2 regions of the Amycolatopsis sp. lyj-90 genome follow, and region 2 is predicted to be linked to the other one. Evidence: predicted binding sites of a transcription regulator. Region 2 holds the regulator's gene; the other holds the start of a gene.
What was found. Region 2 encodes HspR, which represses chaperone genes until heat shock. Its sites were predicted from a motif close to ANNTTGAGTNNNNNNNACTCAANNT; they were not measured.
Positions count from the first base shown of each region.

Region 1: a site for HspR is predicted at 4,350-4,374, ahead of lon (endopeptidase La). Genes of this name have one in related genera too.

Region 1 covers NZ_JAJPWP010000010.1:57,620-64,335, forward strand. The annotation lists gene ACLJPX_RS33285 (DedA family protein) at 1-434, shown strand, start outside; gene ACLJPX_RS33290 (alkaline phosphatase PhoX) at 478-1,638, opposite strand; gene lon (endopeptidase La) at 1,931-4,333, opposite strand; gene ACLJPX_RS33300 (SAM-dependent methyltransferase) at 4,502-5,350, opposite strand; gene ACLJPX_RS33305 (GNAT family N-acetyltransferase) at 5,388-6,326, opposite strand; gene ACLJPX_RS33310 (putative bifunctional diguanylate cyclase/phosphodiesterase) at 6,607-6,716, shown strand, end outside.
Region 2 covers NZ_JAJPWP010000005.1:88,858-95,573, forward strand. The annotation lists gene ACLJPX_RS19665 (hypothetical protein) at 1-94, opposite strand, end outside; gene ACLJPX_RS19670 (hypothetical protein) at 269-451, shown strand; gene ACLJPX_RS19675 (AfsR/SARP family transcriptional regulator) at 456-3,431, opposite strand; gene ACLJPX_RS19680 (heat shock protein transcriptional repressor HspR) at 3,583-4,014, opposite strand; gene dnaJ (molecular chaperone DnaJ) at 4,020-5,198, opposite strand; gene grpE (nucleotide exchange factor GrpE) at 5,232-6,011, opposite strand; gene dnaK (molecular chaperone DnaK) at 6,008-6,716, opposite strand, start outside.

The sequences.
Region 1 (6,716 bases), on a different contig from region 2:
CCTTCGGGTCGGTCGCCGGCGCGATCATCGTGTACTACCTCGGCCAGTTGCTCGGCCGCGACCGCACGCGCCGCTGGATGGCGAAGATCCCGCTGGTCAAGGCCGCCGACTTCGACAAGACGGAGGCCTGGTTCCAGAAGCACGGCACCAAGGCGGTGTTCTTCGGCCGGATGGTGCCGATCTTCCGCAGCCTCATTTCCCTGCCCGCCGGGATCGAGCGCATGCCGTTCTGGCGGTTCTTGGCTCTGACGACGCTGGGCAGCCTGATCTGGAACACGGTGTTCGTCCTGGCGGGCTACGCCCTCGGCGAGAACTGGCACCTGGTCGAGGAGTACGCCGGGTTCTTCCAGTACTTCGTGATCGCGGCCGTCGCGGTCGCGGTGATCCTCTTCGTCGTCAGCCGCGTCCGCGAAAAGAACCGCACCAACGCCTGAAGCCGTACGGGGCGCCTGGATCCAGGCGCCCCGTACGCGTGTTTCAGGAGCGGAACGGACCGGTCACCTCGTAGGTGATCCCGCCGGACGACGACCCGGAAGTGCCGCGCTGCGACGAGAAGTACAGCCGGTTCCCGGCCGGGGTGAACGCGGGGCCGCAGATCTCCGACGAGCTCTGGCCGCCGATCCGCAGGAACGGCGCCACGATGTCGTTCGGCGTGATGATGCAGATCTCCATGTTCCCGCCGTCTTCGGCGACGAACAGATCGCCCGACGAGGTCCCGGTGACGTTGTCGACGCCGGTCAGCGGTGCCGAACCGGGGCTCACCAGCGAATCGTCGTAGGCGAGTTCGTAGGTGCCGGTGGTCAGGTTCAGCTGCCAGACGCGGTTGTCGCCCTTGGTGGTGAACCACGCGGTGTCGTTGGCGTAGTGCAGTCCTTCGCCGCCGTTGAACCGCTTCGCGCCGGACACCTGGTTACGCGTGGCCGTCGGCGAGCCGTCCGGGTCGGGCACGTTCGCCCAGGTGAAGCTGCCCGAAGTCGCCGTGCCCGCCTTCAGCACCTGCAGCGTTCCGGCGGAGAGGTTGCCCCAGGTCGTCGGGACGAACCGGTAGAGGCAGCCGTCCGAGGTGTCCTCGGTCAGGTAGACGACCTTGCGCACCGGGTCGGCCGCGGCGGCCTCGTGCTTGAACTTCCCCATCGCGGGCCGTTGGACGGCGGCCGTGGCCGGTCCGTTCGGCTGGCACTCGTAGACGAACCCGAGGTCGACCTCCTCACAGGAAAGCCAAGTGTTCCAAGGGGTCTTGCCGCCCGCGCAGTTCTGCCGGGTGTTCGCCAGCACGCGGTGGGCGCCGGTGATGTTCCCGCTCGCGTCGAATTTGACCGCGCTCGCGCCTCCGCCGGGGGTGATCTCCGAGTTCGACACGTAGATCCAGCCGCTGCCGTCGGCGAACACCGCGCCGCCGTCCGGCGCGCTGTGCCAGGTGTAACCGGTGCTCGCGACCTGCTGGCCGGAGCGCGCGATGACGCGGCTGGTGAATCCCGCCGGCAGCTGGATCCCGTTCGCGTCGGCGGCCTGGAGCGCGCCGTACGGGCTGGGACCGTTCTGCGCGGGAGCGGCCAGTGCCGTCCCCGAAAGCCTGTTTCCGAACGCCGTGACGCCGGCGCCGACCACGGCCGCGCGCAGGAAATTCCGTCGCTTCACTCGTGCCTCCGAGACATCCGCTGATGTGGTGGTGCGGGAAGGAGCGGATCGGAGAGTACGGGCGGAACGGGACTTCCAGGTGAATTCGCGGCGTATTCACCGGTGAGGGAGAACTTTCGTAGGGACCCTTCACCAGGCCCTATTTCCCTCGTTGTGCGGAGCGGCGCCGCCGCGTTGTTCGGCGATGTCGATGGCGAGGAGTATCCGGTCGAGTGGAGCGCATCCGCCATCGCGGTGATGACGCCGAAGGCCCCGGATCCTGGGCAGAATCCGGGGCTTCGGCCTCGCGCCGTTACGCCGCTTGGGCGACCGGAGCCGTCGCCGGGGCCAGCGCGATGTCCAGCACTTCGCGGACGTTCGCCACCGCGTGGACGTCCAGCTGGGCCAGCACTTCGGCCGGGACGTCGTCGAGGTCCGGCTCGTTGCGCTGCGGGATGATCACCGTCTTCATCCCCGCCCGGTGCGCGGCCAGCAGCTTCTGCTTGACCCCGCCGATCGGCAGCACGCGCCCGGTCAGCGACACCTCACCGGTCATCGCGACGTCCGACCGCACGACCCGGCCCGAAAGCAGGGACGCCAGCGCGGTCGTCATCGTGATGCCCGCGCTCGGCCCGTCCTTGGGCACCGCGCCCGCCGGGACGTGCACGTGGATGCCGCGGTCCTTCAGGTCACCGACCGGGAGTTCCAGCTCCGCGCCGTGCGAACGCAGGTACGACAGCGCGATCTGCACCGACTCCTTCATCACGTCGCCCAGCTGACCGGTCAGCGACAGTCCGGTCGAACCGGATTCCGGATCCGCCAGCGACGCCTCGATGTAGAGGACGTCACCGCCGGCGCCGGTCACCGCCAGTCCGGTCGCCACGCCGGGGGTCGACGTGCGCTGCGTCGACGCGGGCAGCGAAGACTCCGGAAGGTGCCGAGGGCGGCCGAGGTAGGTCTCGAGCCCGTCGGCGTCGATCGTCAGCGGCAACTCGGCCTCGTCCAGCGCGACCTTGGTCGCCACCTTCCGCAGCACCTTCGCGATGGTCCGGTTCGCGTTGCGCACCCCGGCTTCCCGCGTGTACTCGGCGGCGATGCGGCTGAACGCGTCGTCGGTCAGCGTGACGTCGTCCTTGCCGAGGCCCGCGCGGTCCAGCTCGCGGGGGAGCAGGTGGTCGCGGGCGATGGTGACCTTCTCGTGCTCGGTGTAGCCGTCGAGGGTGACCAGCTCCATCCGGTCCAGCAGCGGACCGGGGATGGTCTCGAGCGCGTTCGCCGTCGCGAGGAACACGACGTCGGACAGGTCCAGCTCGACTTCGAGGTAGTGGTCGCGGAACGTGTGGTTCTGCTCCGGGTCCAGCACCTCCAGCAGCGCCGCCGTCGGGTCGCCGCGGTAGTCGGCGCCGACCTTGTCGATCTCGTCGAGCAGCACGACCGGGTTCATCGAGCCCGCTTCCTTGATGGCGCGGACGATCCGGCCGGGCAGCGCGCCGACGTAGGTGCGGCGGTGACCGCGGATCTCGGCCTCGTCGCGGATGCCGCCGAGCGCGACACGGACGAACTCACGGCCCATCGCCTTCGCCACGGACTCGCCGAGCGAGGTCTTGCCGACCCCGGGAGGACCGGCGAGCGCGAGCACGGCACCCGAACGACGTCCGCCGACCGGCCCGAGACCCGACTCCGCACGGCGCTTGCGCACGGCCAAGTACTCGATGATGCGTTCCTTCACGTCGTCGAGACCGGCGTGATCCGCGTCGAGGATTTCGCGCGCGGCGGCGATGTCGTGGACGTCGGTGGTGCGGTTGTTCCACGGCAGTTCGAGGACGGTGTCCAGCCAGGTGCGGATCCAGCCGCCCTCGGGGGACTGGTCCGACGTCCGCTCCAGTTTGTCCACTTCGGACAGTGCGGCCTTCTTGACGGCGTCCGGCAGCTCGGCGGCCTCGACGCGGGCGCGGTAGTCGTCGTCGTTGGCGGTGCCGTCGAGTTCGCCCAGCTCCTTGCGGATCGCTTCGAGCTGGCGGCGCAGCAGGAATTCCTTCTGCTGCTTCTCCATGCCCTCCTGGACGTCCTTGCGGATGGTGTCGGTGACCTCGAGTTCGGCGAGCTGCTCGCGGCTCCATTCCAGAGCCTTTTCGAGGCGGGTCGAAACATCGAGCGCGGACAGCAGTTCGAGCTTCTGCTCGGTGTTCAGGTACGACGAGTTGCCCGCGAGGTCGGCGAGCGCGGACGGATCCTCGACCTCCTGGACGGCGTCGATCATCTGCCAGCCGCCACGCTGCTGGAGGATCGCCAGGACGACGCTCTTGTACTCGGTCGCGAGCTTCGCGGAGTTGTCGTCGGTGGTCTCGGTGGCGGGCTCGGCGTGGACCCAGCGGGCGGCGCCGGGACCGTCGGCGATGCGGCCGACGACGGCGCGGCGGGTACCGCGCAGCAGTACCGCGGTCTTGCCGCCGGGCACGCGGCCGATGCGCTCGACCGTCGCGATGGTGCCGAGTCCGGCGTACTCGCCGTGGACGCGGGGAACGATCAGCACCTCGGCCTTGGCGGCGGTGCCGGAGCGGATCCCCGGGAAGGAAGCCTGGGCAGGCGTGTTGGCCTGGGCGGACTCCACCGCGGCGCGCGTCTCCGTGTCGGCGAGGTCGAGCGGGACGATCATGCCCGGCAGCACGACGTCGTCATCGAGCGGGAGGACGGGCAGGAGGCGGTTGTCGGTCATCTGTGCACTCCTCGGTTAGTTGAGTCTGCCTAGCTCAACTCTCCGATCGACCCGTTTGTTTCCTCCCGCTGTTCGCCGTCAGCGATCACCCCACCCCTCCGACCTCCGCGCCCCAACGCGTCGCGTTTAGCCCGCTAAACGCGACGCGCACCGCGCAAAGGTCGGACGTCAGGGGTGGACCGAGACGCCGCACCAGGCGAACGGCCGGGCGCCCAGTTCGTCCCGCCGCAGCTCTCGCACCGGCCGCCAGTCGGGCAGGTGGACGAGGCCGGGTTCCAGCAACGGCCACTCCCCGAAGAGCGGTTCGATCTCCTCGCGGTCCCGCATCCACACCGGGTTGCTCGTCTTCCGGTACTGCTCGACCATCCAGCGCAGCCCGTCCGCGTCCTCGCCGGTCTGGCCACCGAAGCTCATGTGCGAAAGCCCCAGCCAGCTGCCCGGCGCCAGCGCGTTCCGGTAGGTCGCGACCAGCGCGGGCGGATCGTCGTGCGGCCCGGCGAAATGCAGTACGGCCATCATCATCAGGCACACCGGCTGCGAGAAATCGATCAGCCGCAACGTCTCCGGATGCCGCAGGACGTCCTTCGGCCGCCGCATGTCGGCGTGCACGATCCCGGCCCAGTCGGTCGCTTCGTGCCGCTCGAGGATCAGCTCCGCGTGCGCCACCGCCACCGGCTCGTAGTCGACGTACACGACCTTCGCCGTATCGCCCGGCTCCAGCTCTTCTTCGACGATCTCGTGCACGTTCCCGGCGGTCGGGACACCGGAACCCAGATCGACGAACTGCCTGATCCCCGCGTTCAGCGCCGCGCGCACGACACGGTTCATGAACTCGCGGTTGTGCCGCGCGCCCGGTTTGACCCACCGCCACTGGCGTTCCAGCCCGCGGGCGAACTCGCGGTCGACCGCCCAGTTGTGGGTCCCGCCGAGATACCAGTCGTAGATCCTCGCCGCGGACGGCTTTTCGGTGTCGACCCCGGTCGGCGCCACCGGGGCCGCGTCATCTTCCCTCGTCACGGAAACCCCCTGATCGTCGAAGATCAGCCTATCGGGATCAGGGCACCGCGGGCCGCCGCTGCCAGTACGTCCAGAGCGGCCGGTAGCCCTGCGCGTACCAGAACGGCGTCGAGCGCGGATTGGCCAGCGCGTGGTGCAGCAGCACGGCTTCGGTCCCGCACTCGTCGAAGATCTGGTGCGCGTGCGCCGCGAGCGCCGACCCCACCCCGCTCGAACGCGCCGGTTCGGCCACCGCCAGCGAGGACAGATAGCCGACCCGCTCGGCCGCGACCCGGTTCCCGATCCATGAGGTCTCGTCGGGGAACTGCACCCGCACCATGCCCAGCGCACGCCCGTACAACTCCGCGATCCACAGCGTCGGGTTTTCCCGCTCCAGCTGTTTCGACAGGTCCGCGGTGATCGCTTCCTCCGCACCCTCGCGCAAAGTGACCGAACCGAACTGCGCGTCATAGCGCTGCAATTCCAGCTCGAGTCCGACGGCGGTTTCGAGATCATCGGCTTCGGCGGGCCGGATGTGCACTCCGGGAGTGGCGGGCGGTCCCGTCACGGCCAGCCGGTCGGCCGGGCGGACCGCGATCACCAGCACCGGAGCGAATCCGCGGCGCAGCAATTCGGCCGAGCCGGGCGAATCGCGGCTGGGCCGCACCACGGTCGCCGCGGTTTCGACATCCCCAGGTGGGGCGACCGCCTTCAGATGTTCATCCCATCGGGTGAGTAATGCGTCAAGGGCCGCTTCCGGGCGGGGTCCGGTGAGCCGCGCTTCGAGGCGATGTTCGACGAGGGCCCGCCACGGAGAGTCAACAGAATCCGGGCCCGCTTCAGTCCGTACCGACAATCCGGCGGCGGCCGAGTCGCCTTCTGTCGCGGAGAGTGACACGGAGCCCTCGACAGGCTCCAGTGCAGGCATTTCCGGGAGCAGGGCGTCCACGGTGGCGAGCCGCTCGGCATGCCCGGCGGCGATGGCGTGGCTATTCATAGGACTATTCAAGCCCCTACTGACGGGTCCGCAGGGAACTTCACGACATTGGCTCGGCCGTGGCGCCAGGTGACTTCCGGTAGTCGGAAGGAACGCGAATAACGCTCCCATTTCACCCCTTGGTCCACGCAGGTCAGCGCGACGCGCCCATTGTTAACCCTGGGGTGATCTCATACTGTCTCGAATGGGACTTGGGTACGCCCTCCGGGGTACTGTATTGCCCTCGTCCCCGAGGTCGCGGTAGGACAAGACCGGTTGGGCAGCCGGGAAGGAAGGTCGGATGCCGGACACGAACGGCAGGCCCGTGAGCGCCGCACAGGCAGCACCGGGCAAGGGAGGCGCCGTTACGGAGGCTCGTACCGACGAGCGACGGTTCCGCGTCTACACCTT
Region 2 (6,716 bases):
GGTGGCCCTCGTCGGTGGCGTCGAGCTCACGGAGGCCGGTCACGATGGCCTCGACCTTCAGCAGCTGCTCCGCGGTCACCAGATTCGCGTTCATGCACTTGCTCCTTCCTGGTGCGGCTGCGCCACGACCGATGACCGGCGTGGCACGTTGGCAACACCGATCGTCGTGACGGCGGATCTGCGCCCGCTCGCAGTGGTCGTAGATCGGACGTAGATCGACCCGCGAGAAGGTGGGAGGGCCCTGGGGAGAACGCGAAGGAGCTACTGCGTGATCTTGGAAGACGGCGGCCGGGGACGATCTCGGCGCGCGACGGTCGTCGTGCTGGCCACGGCGGTTCTACTGGCGGTGTCCGGGTTCACGGCGGCGGGCGCTCAGGCGAGCACCGGCGATGCCGAACCGTCCTGGAACAACACCATCTCGGATACGCCGCCACCGTCGTCGGCGAGCTGAGAGCTCAGCGCGTGAGTTCCTCGATCGCGCGGATCGCGTCATCGGCTTCCGGGAGTTCGAGATCGACGAAGAGCAGATGCGCCTGGTCCAGCCGTGCCACGGCGTCGGCGGATCTGCCCAGCGCGGCGAGTGCCCTGCCGAGCACGAGCAGCGCGTTGGCCTGGTCGCGCCGGGTTCCGAGTTCTTCGCAGAGCCGAAGGGCCGACAGCGCCTCTGTCATGGCCTCTTCGGCCCGGCCCAGCGCCAGCAGGGTTTCGGCGAGCCGGTAGAGGGCGTGCGCCGCCCGCTCCCGGATTCCCGCCGCCAGGCAGCTCTCCACGCAGGCGGTGAACCGCTCGGCCGCGGCTTCGTAGCGCTCCAGCGCCTGGTTCGCGAGGCCGAGCACGTAAAGCGCGTACCCGATCCCCGACGCGTCGCCCATTTCCCTGGCCAGGGCGAGAGCCGACTCGCAGACGGCGAGGACGTTCGCGGGGTCTCCGCCACGCAGCATGGCGTGCGCGGAGTTCAGGCTGCTGGTCACCGCTCCCGAACCGTGGCCGAGCTGCCGCGCCAGCTCGGCGGAGCGATCGAAACACCGGACGGCGAGCAGGTAGTCGTGACGGAGCTGGGCGGCCAGCCCGAGATTGTTGAGCGCCTGCCTGAGGATCACCGGATCTTCGCCCGCCGTCGCGGCGTCGACCGCGCGCCGCGCGTGCGCCTCGACGTCGGCGTGAGTGGCCGTGCGCAACGCGACGGTGCTGGCCAGGAATTCGGCCCGGCCGACGGTGCGGTGATGCTCCCGCCGTCCCGGCCCCATCGGCTCGGGGAGCCGGGCCACCGCCTTCGTCAGGTTCGCCGCCGCGATGTCCAGTCGTCTCGCGCCCGCTTCGGCGGTGAACGGGCTCATCGCGATCAGCAGGTCGACAGCGGTGCTCAGCAAGGGCGCGGTGCCGATTTCGACGCCCCTGGCGCAGGCCGACACCACGGTGTCCCCCACCGACGACGCCCACTCCCTGGCCGCCCGCAGGTCGGCGATCGGCAGTCCCGCGCCCGCGGGCGACCGCGTGCCCAGCACGTCGCCGGTCGGATCGCCCGGTACGGCGTGCGCGAAAGCGTTGCGTGCCGTGGCCACCAGCAGCGACAGCAACCGGTCGAGAGCGGCGGCCTCGTCGGCCGGATCCCGGTCACGACTGCGGCCGAAGGCGACCAGGAGTTCGTGAACGCGGAATCTGCCGGTGAAGGTGTCGTCCAGGATGGAGGCGTCCACGAGGCCCTCCAGCCGCGCTTCGGCCTCGGCCGGGTCCACGCCCAGGACCGCCGCCGCTTCCGCCAGCGTGAACTCGGCGCCGGCGACCGTGGCGAGCAGCACGAAGTCTCCGGCGAGCGGCTCGGGAAGCTGTCGATAGGCCACCTCGAAGACCGCTTCGATGGCGAGCGGTCCCGCCCGCAGTTCGGCTATCCGGCGGCGTTCGTCCCGCAGCCTCTCGACCATGGACGCGAGGGTCCAGTGAGGACGCGCCGCGAGCCGCGACGCCACGATCCGCACGGCCAGCGGGAGCAGCCCGCACGCGGTGACGAGGTCGAGCGCGCCCGCCGGTTCGGCCGCCACGCGAGGCGCGCCGACGCACTGCCGGACCAGGCCGAGCGCCTCGTCCGGGGTGAACACCTCCAGGCTGACCTGGGTGAGCAGCGGCAGCCCGTCCAGCCGCGCGCGACTGGTGATCAGCACCGCGCATCCCGGCGTACCGGGCAGCGCGTCACGGATCTGCGCGGCGTCGAAGACGTTGTCCAGCACGATGAGCATCCGGCGGCCGTCGGCCAGCGACCGCCACAACCCGCGACGCTCGGCCAGGCGTTCGGGCAGCCGGTTCGACGGCACGCCGAGCCCGGTGAGCAGCACTTCCAGCAGCTCCGGGCCGGTCAGCGGATCGCCGACCTGGTCGAGATCGCCGAGATCGGCGTGCAGCTGACCGTCCGGGTACCGCTCGCGGAGTCCGTGGGCCAGATGCACCGCGAGGCTGGTCTTGCCGACCCCGCTCATCCCGGTGATCGCCACCACCGCGGGCGTCGCCCGGTCGGCGGCGGTCAGCACCTCCCGCAGCGCGGTGAGCTGATCGGCTCGGCCGGTGAAGTCCGGCAGATCGGGAGGAAGCTGCGCCGGGATCGGCCGCCAGGCACCGGCGGGCGGTTCGGCGGGCGACGGGACGACGACCGGTGGCTCGGCGTGCGGGGCCACGTCGTCCCCGCGGAGGATGCGTTCGTGGAGTTCGACCAGTTCCGCACCGGGGTCGATCCCGTGCGCCTCCACCAGGGTCCGGCGAGCATCGTGGAAGACGCGCAACGCGTCGACCTGGCGGCCCATCCCGTAGAGCGCGCGCATCAGCAGGACGTAAAGCCGTTCCCGCATCGGGTGTTCCGCGATCATCGCCGTCAGCCGCGGCTGGACCTCGTAGTAGTGACCGAGGCGGAGCTCCGCCTCCAGGTACTGCTCGGTGAGCGCGGTGTGCAGCTCGTCCAGCCAGCTCCGGCTGTGCTCGGCGAACAGTCCCGGCACCCCGGCGAGCGGCTCGCCGGTCCACAGTCCGAGTGCCTCGGACAGCACGCTCCTGGCACGGTGCGCGTCGCCCGAAGTCAGCGCTTCTTGAGCCACCGCACCGAGTTCTTCGGCGCGGGAGGTGTCCACGGCCGAGGAGGGGACGACCAGCCGATAACCGTCACCGGCCGTCACCAGCAGCTCGTCTTCGGCTCCGGCGGTGGCGAGCAGCCGTCTCAGCCGCCAGGCGTAGGTCCGCACGGTCGAGGCGGACCGGGCGGGAATGTCCTGGTCCCACAACGTGTCCGTCAGTCTGGCCAGGGACAGCGCCGTTCCGGGGGCCAGCGCCAACGCGGCCAGCATCGCCTGCTGTTTGGGTGTCCCGACGGGGACCATCACGCCATCGGGCCGCCGCAGCCGCATCGGGCCCAGCAGAACGAATCCCACCCCAGGCCGTGCCGCCGTCATCCGCGCCGCCCCTTTCGGTCGCGACGATACACACGGACGGTGAGCGTCGGCCCGAACTCGGAGAAGGGCTGCCCGTTAGTCCCGTTCCCCTCGACTGACCGGGCAAGAAAACGATTCGGCACCTGGTCGGAACCAGGTGCCGAATCGGGGTTCAGATCCTTCTGGGCTTGGGCTTCCAGACCACCAGCGCCGTCTGCTGCCGCAGTGGGACGAGGTCCTTGCGGTACGAGGCGTGCACGGCCGCGGCCGTCTGTTCGGCGGTGAGGTACGCGGCCGTGAGTTCCTCGGTCAGTTCGGCGATCCGGTCCCGCAGGGCGTCGACCTGGTTCTCCAGCTCGATGATCCGCTTGATGCCCGCGAGATTGACACCGTCTTCCTGGGACAGTCGCTGCACTTCACGCAGCAGCGCGATGTCCCGCATGGAGTATCGGCGTCCTCCACCGGAGGTCCGGCCCGGCGACACGAGACCCTGCCGGTCGTAGGACCGGAGGGTCTGCGCGTGCAGGCCGGAAAGCTGCGCCGCCACCGAAATGACGAACACCGGGGTGTCCTCGTCCGCGCCGTGCGGCAGCCCGCCGAACATCCTGCTCACCTGCCTTCGAGAAGTTCGGTGATCTCCGGTCGTGGATCGTGGTCGGACATGGCTTCCGCGTAGGCCTCGAGGGCCTCACGGGCCTTGTCGTCCAACTTGGCCGGGATGGCCGCCTGCAGGGTGACCAGCAGGTCGCCCTGCGCGCCGTCCCGTTTGGCGATTCCCTTGCCGCGCACGCGAAGCACGCGACCGCTCGCCGTGCCTTGCGGCACCTTCAGCGAGACCTTGCCCTCGAGCGTCGGCACGGTGATCGTGCCGCCGAGGGCCAGTTCCGCGAAGGACACCGGCACGGAGATCGTCAGGTCGAGGTCCTGCCGCCCGAACACCGCGTGCGGTGCGACGTGCACGCGGACGTACAGATCGCCCGCCTGCGCGCCACCGCGGCCCGGTTCGCCCTGGCCCGCCAGCCGGATCCGCTGGTCGTCGGCGACGCCCGGCGGGATCCGCACGGTCAGGGTGCGGGTGCGGGTGGAAACGCCCTCGCCCGCGCATTCCGGACAGGGGTCGTCGATGATCGTGCCGCGGCCGCGGCAGTCGCGGCACGGCTCGGAGAACGCGAACGCGCCCTGGCTCCGGCTGACCAGTCCGCTGCCCTGACAGGTCGAACACGTCCTCGGGGAGGTCCCCGGCTTCGCGCCGTTCCCGCCGCAGGTGGAACAGGTCGCCGGGCTCGACAGCCTCAGCGGCAGGGTCGCACCCTTGACCGCTTCGGTGAAGTCGATCCGGACGTCGGTCTCGACGTCCGCGCCGCGCTGCGGCCGGTTCGCCGTGGCACCGGCCGCGGCACCGCGGCGGCCGAAGAGACCGCCGAGGATGTCGCCGAGCCCGCCGAAACCGGCCTGCTGCTGGCCACCCGCCTGACCGAAGATGTCGCCGACGTCGAAACCGCCCGCGCCACCGCCGCCACCCGGGAAGCCGAAGCCACCGGGACCACCGGAGCCGAAGAGGCGGCGTGCCTCGTCGTACTCCTTGCGCTTGGCCGTGTCGGACAGGACGCCGTACGCCTCGGAGACCGCCTTGAACTTCTTCTCCGCCTCCGCGTTGCCCGCGTTGGCGTCGGGGTGGTTCTCCTTGGCCAGCTTGCGATAGGCCTTTTTGATCTCGTCCGCGGTGGCGTCGGAGGAGACGCCCAGCTCACGGTAGAAGTCCTTACCGATCCATTCCCGTGCACTCACCGAACGTCTCCTCCTTTCACGCCGTATCGCCGATCAGCGGTCGTTCTCATCGAAGAGCTCGCCCTCGAGCGGCAGTTCGCCGCCGACGGGCGGGTCCACCGGGGCTGCCTGCGCCGCCGGTGCTCCGGCGGCACCCGGCTCGTGGTCGGTGACCCCGACCAGCGCCGCACGCAGCACACGCTCGCCGAAGCGGTAACCGCGGCGCATGACCGTGGTGACCGTCGGGCCCGCGACGTCCGGTGACGTGCTGTGCTGCACGGCCTCGTGCACGCTCGGGTCGAAGGCTTCGCCCTCGGTACCGAACGGTTCGAGACCCGACCGCTGCAGGCTCCCGACCAGCTTCTCGCCGACCGCCTTGAAGGCACCGGTCAGATCGCCGTGCTGCTCCGCGCGCTCGAGGTCGTCGAGCAGCGGGAGCAGGTCGTTGACGACCGACGCCTTCGCGCCGGTGACGACCTGCTCGCGGTCGCGATCCACGCGCTTGCGGTAGTTGGCGTACTCCGCCTGGAGACGCTGGAGGTCGGCGGTGCGCTCCGCCAGCTCCTTCTCCAGACCGGTGGCCACCGACACCGAATCGTCCACAATGGAATCCCCGAGGCCGGGCCCCGCGTGTGTCACGGGGGGCTCCGGCGCGGACTCCAGCGGCTCCACGGTGTCTTCAGCCGGGGCGGCGTGCTTCGGACCGTCCTGGGGTTCGGCGGCCGGGGCCGCCGGACGGACTTCACCGGTCAGCGGATCGATCCGCCGACGGTCCCGCACGACCACCGGTTCCTCCGGGCCCCGGCCCTCGGTTTCGTCGTAGCGTCCCGTCACTTCTTGTCCTTCTCGTCCTCTTCGACGATCTCGGCGTCGACGACGTCGTCGGCCTTGGCCTGCGAACCGGTGCCCGCGCCTGCGGTCCCGGCCGCGCCTTCACCGGCGGCGGCACCATCGGCGGCGTTGCCCGCCGCGTTGGCGTAGAGCGCCGTGCCGAGCTCCTGCGAAGCGGTGTTCAGCTTCTCGATGGACTCGCGGATCTTCGCCGAGTCGGTGCCCTTGAGCGACTCGTTGGCCTCGTCGATCGCGGACTTCACCTTGCCCTTGAGCTCCTCGGGCAGCTTGTCCTCGTTGTCCTTGACGAACTTCTCCGTCTGGTAGACGAGGGTCTCCGCCTGGTTGCGGGTCTCCGCTTCCTCGCGGCGCTGCTTGTCCTCTTCGGCGTGCGCCTCGGCGTCCTTGACCATGCGCTCGATGTCGTCCTTCGGCAGCGCGGAGCCACCGGTGATCGTCATCGACTGCTCCTTGTTCGTGCCGAGGTCCTTCGCGAGGACGTGCACGATGCCGTTGGCGTCGATGTCGAAGGTGACCTCGATCTGCGGCACGCCACGCGGGGCGGGCGGGAGACCGGTCAGCTCGAACATGCCGAGCTTCTTGTTGTGCGCGGCGATCTCGCGCTCACCCTGGAACACCTGGATCTGCACCGACGGCTGGTTGTCGTCCGCGGTGGAGAAGATCTCCGAACGCTTGGTCGGGATCGTG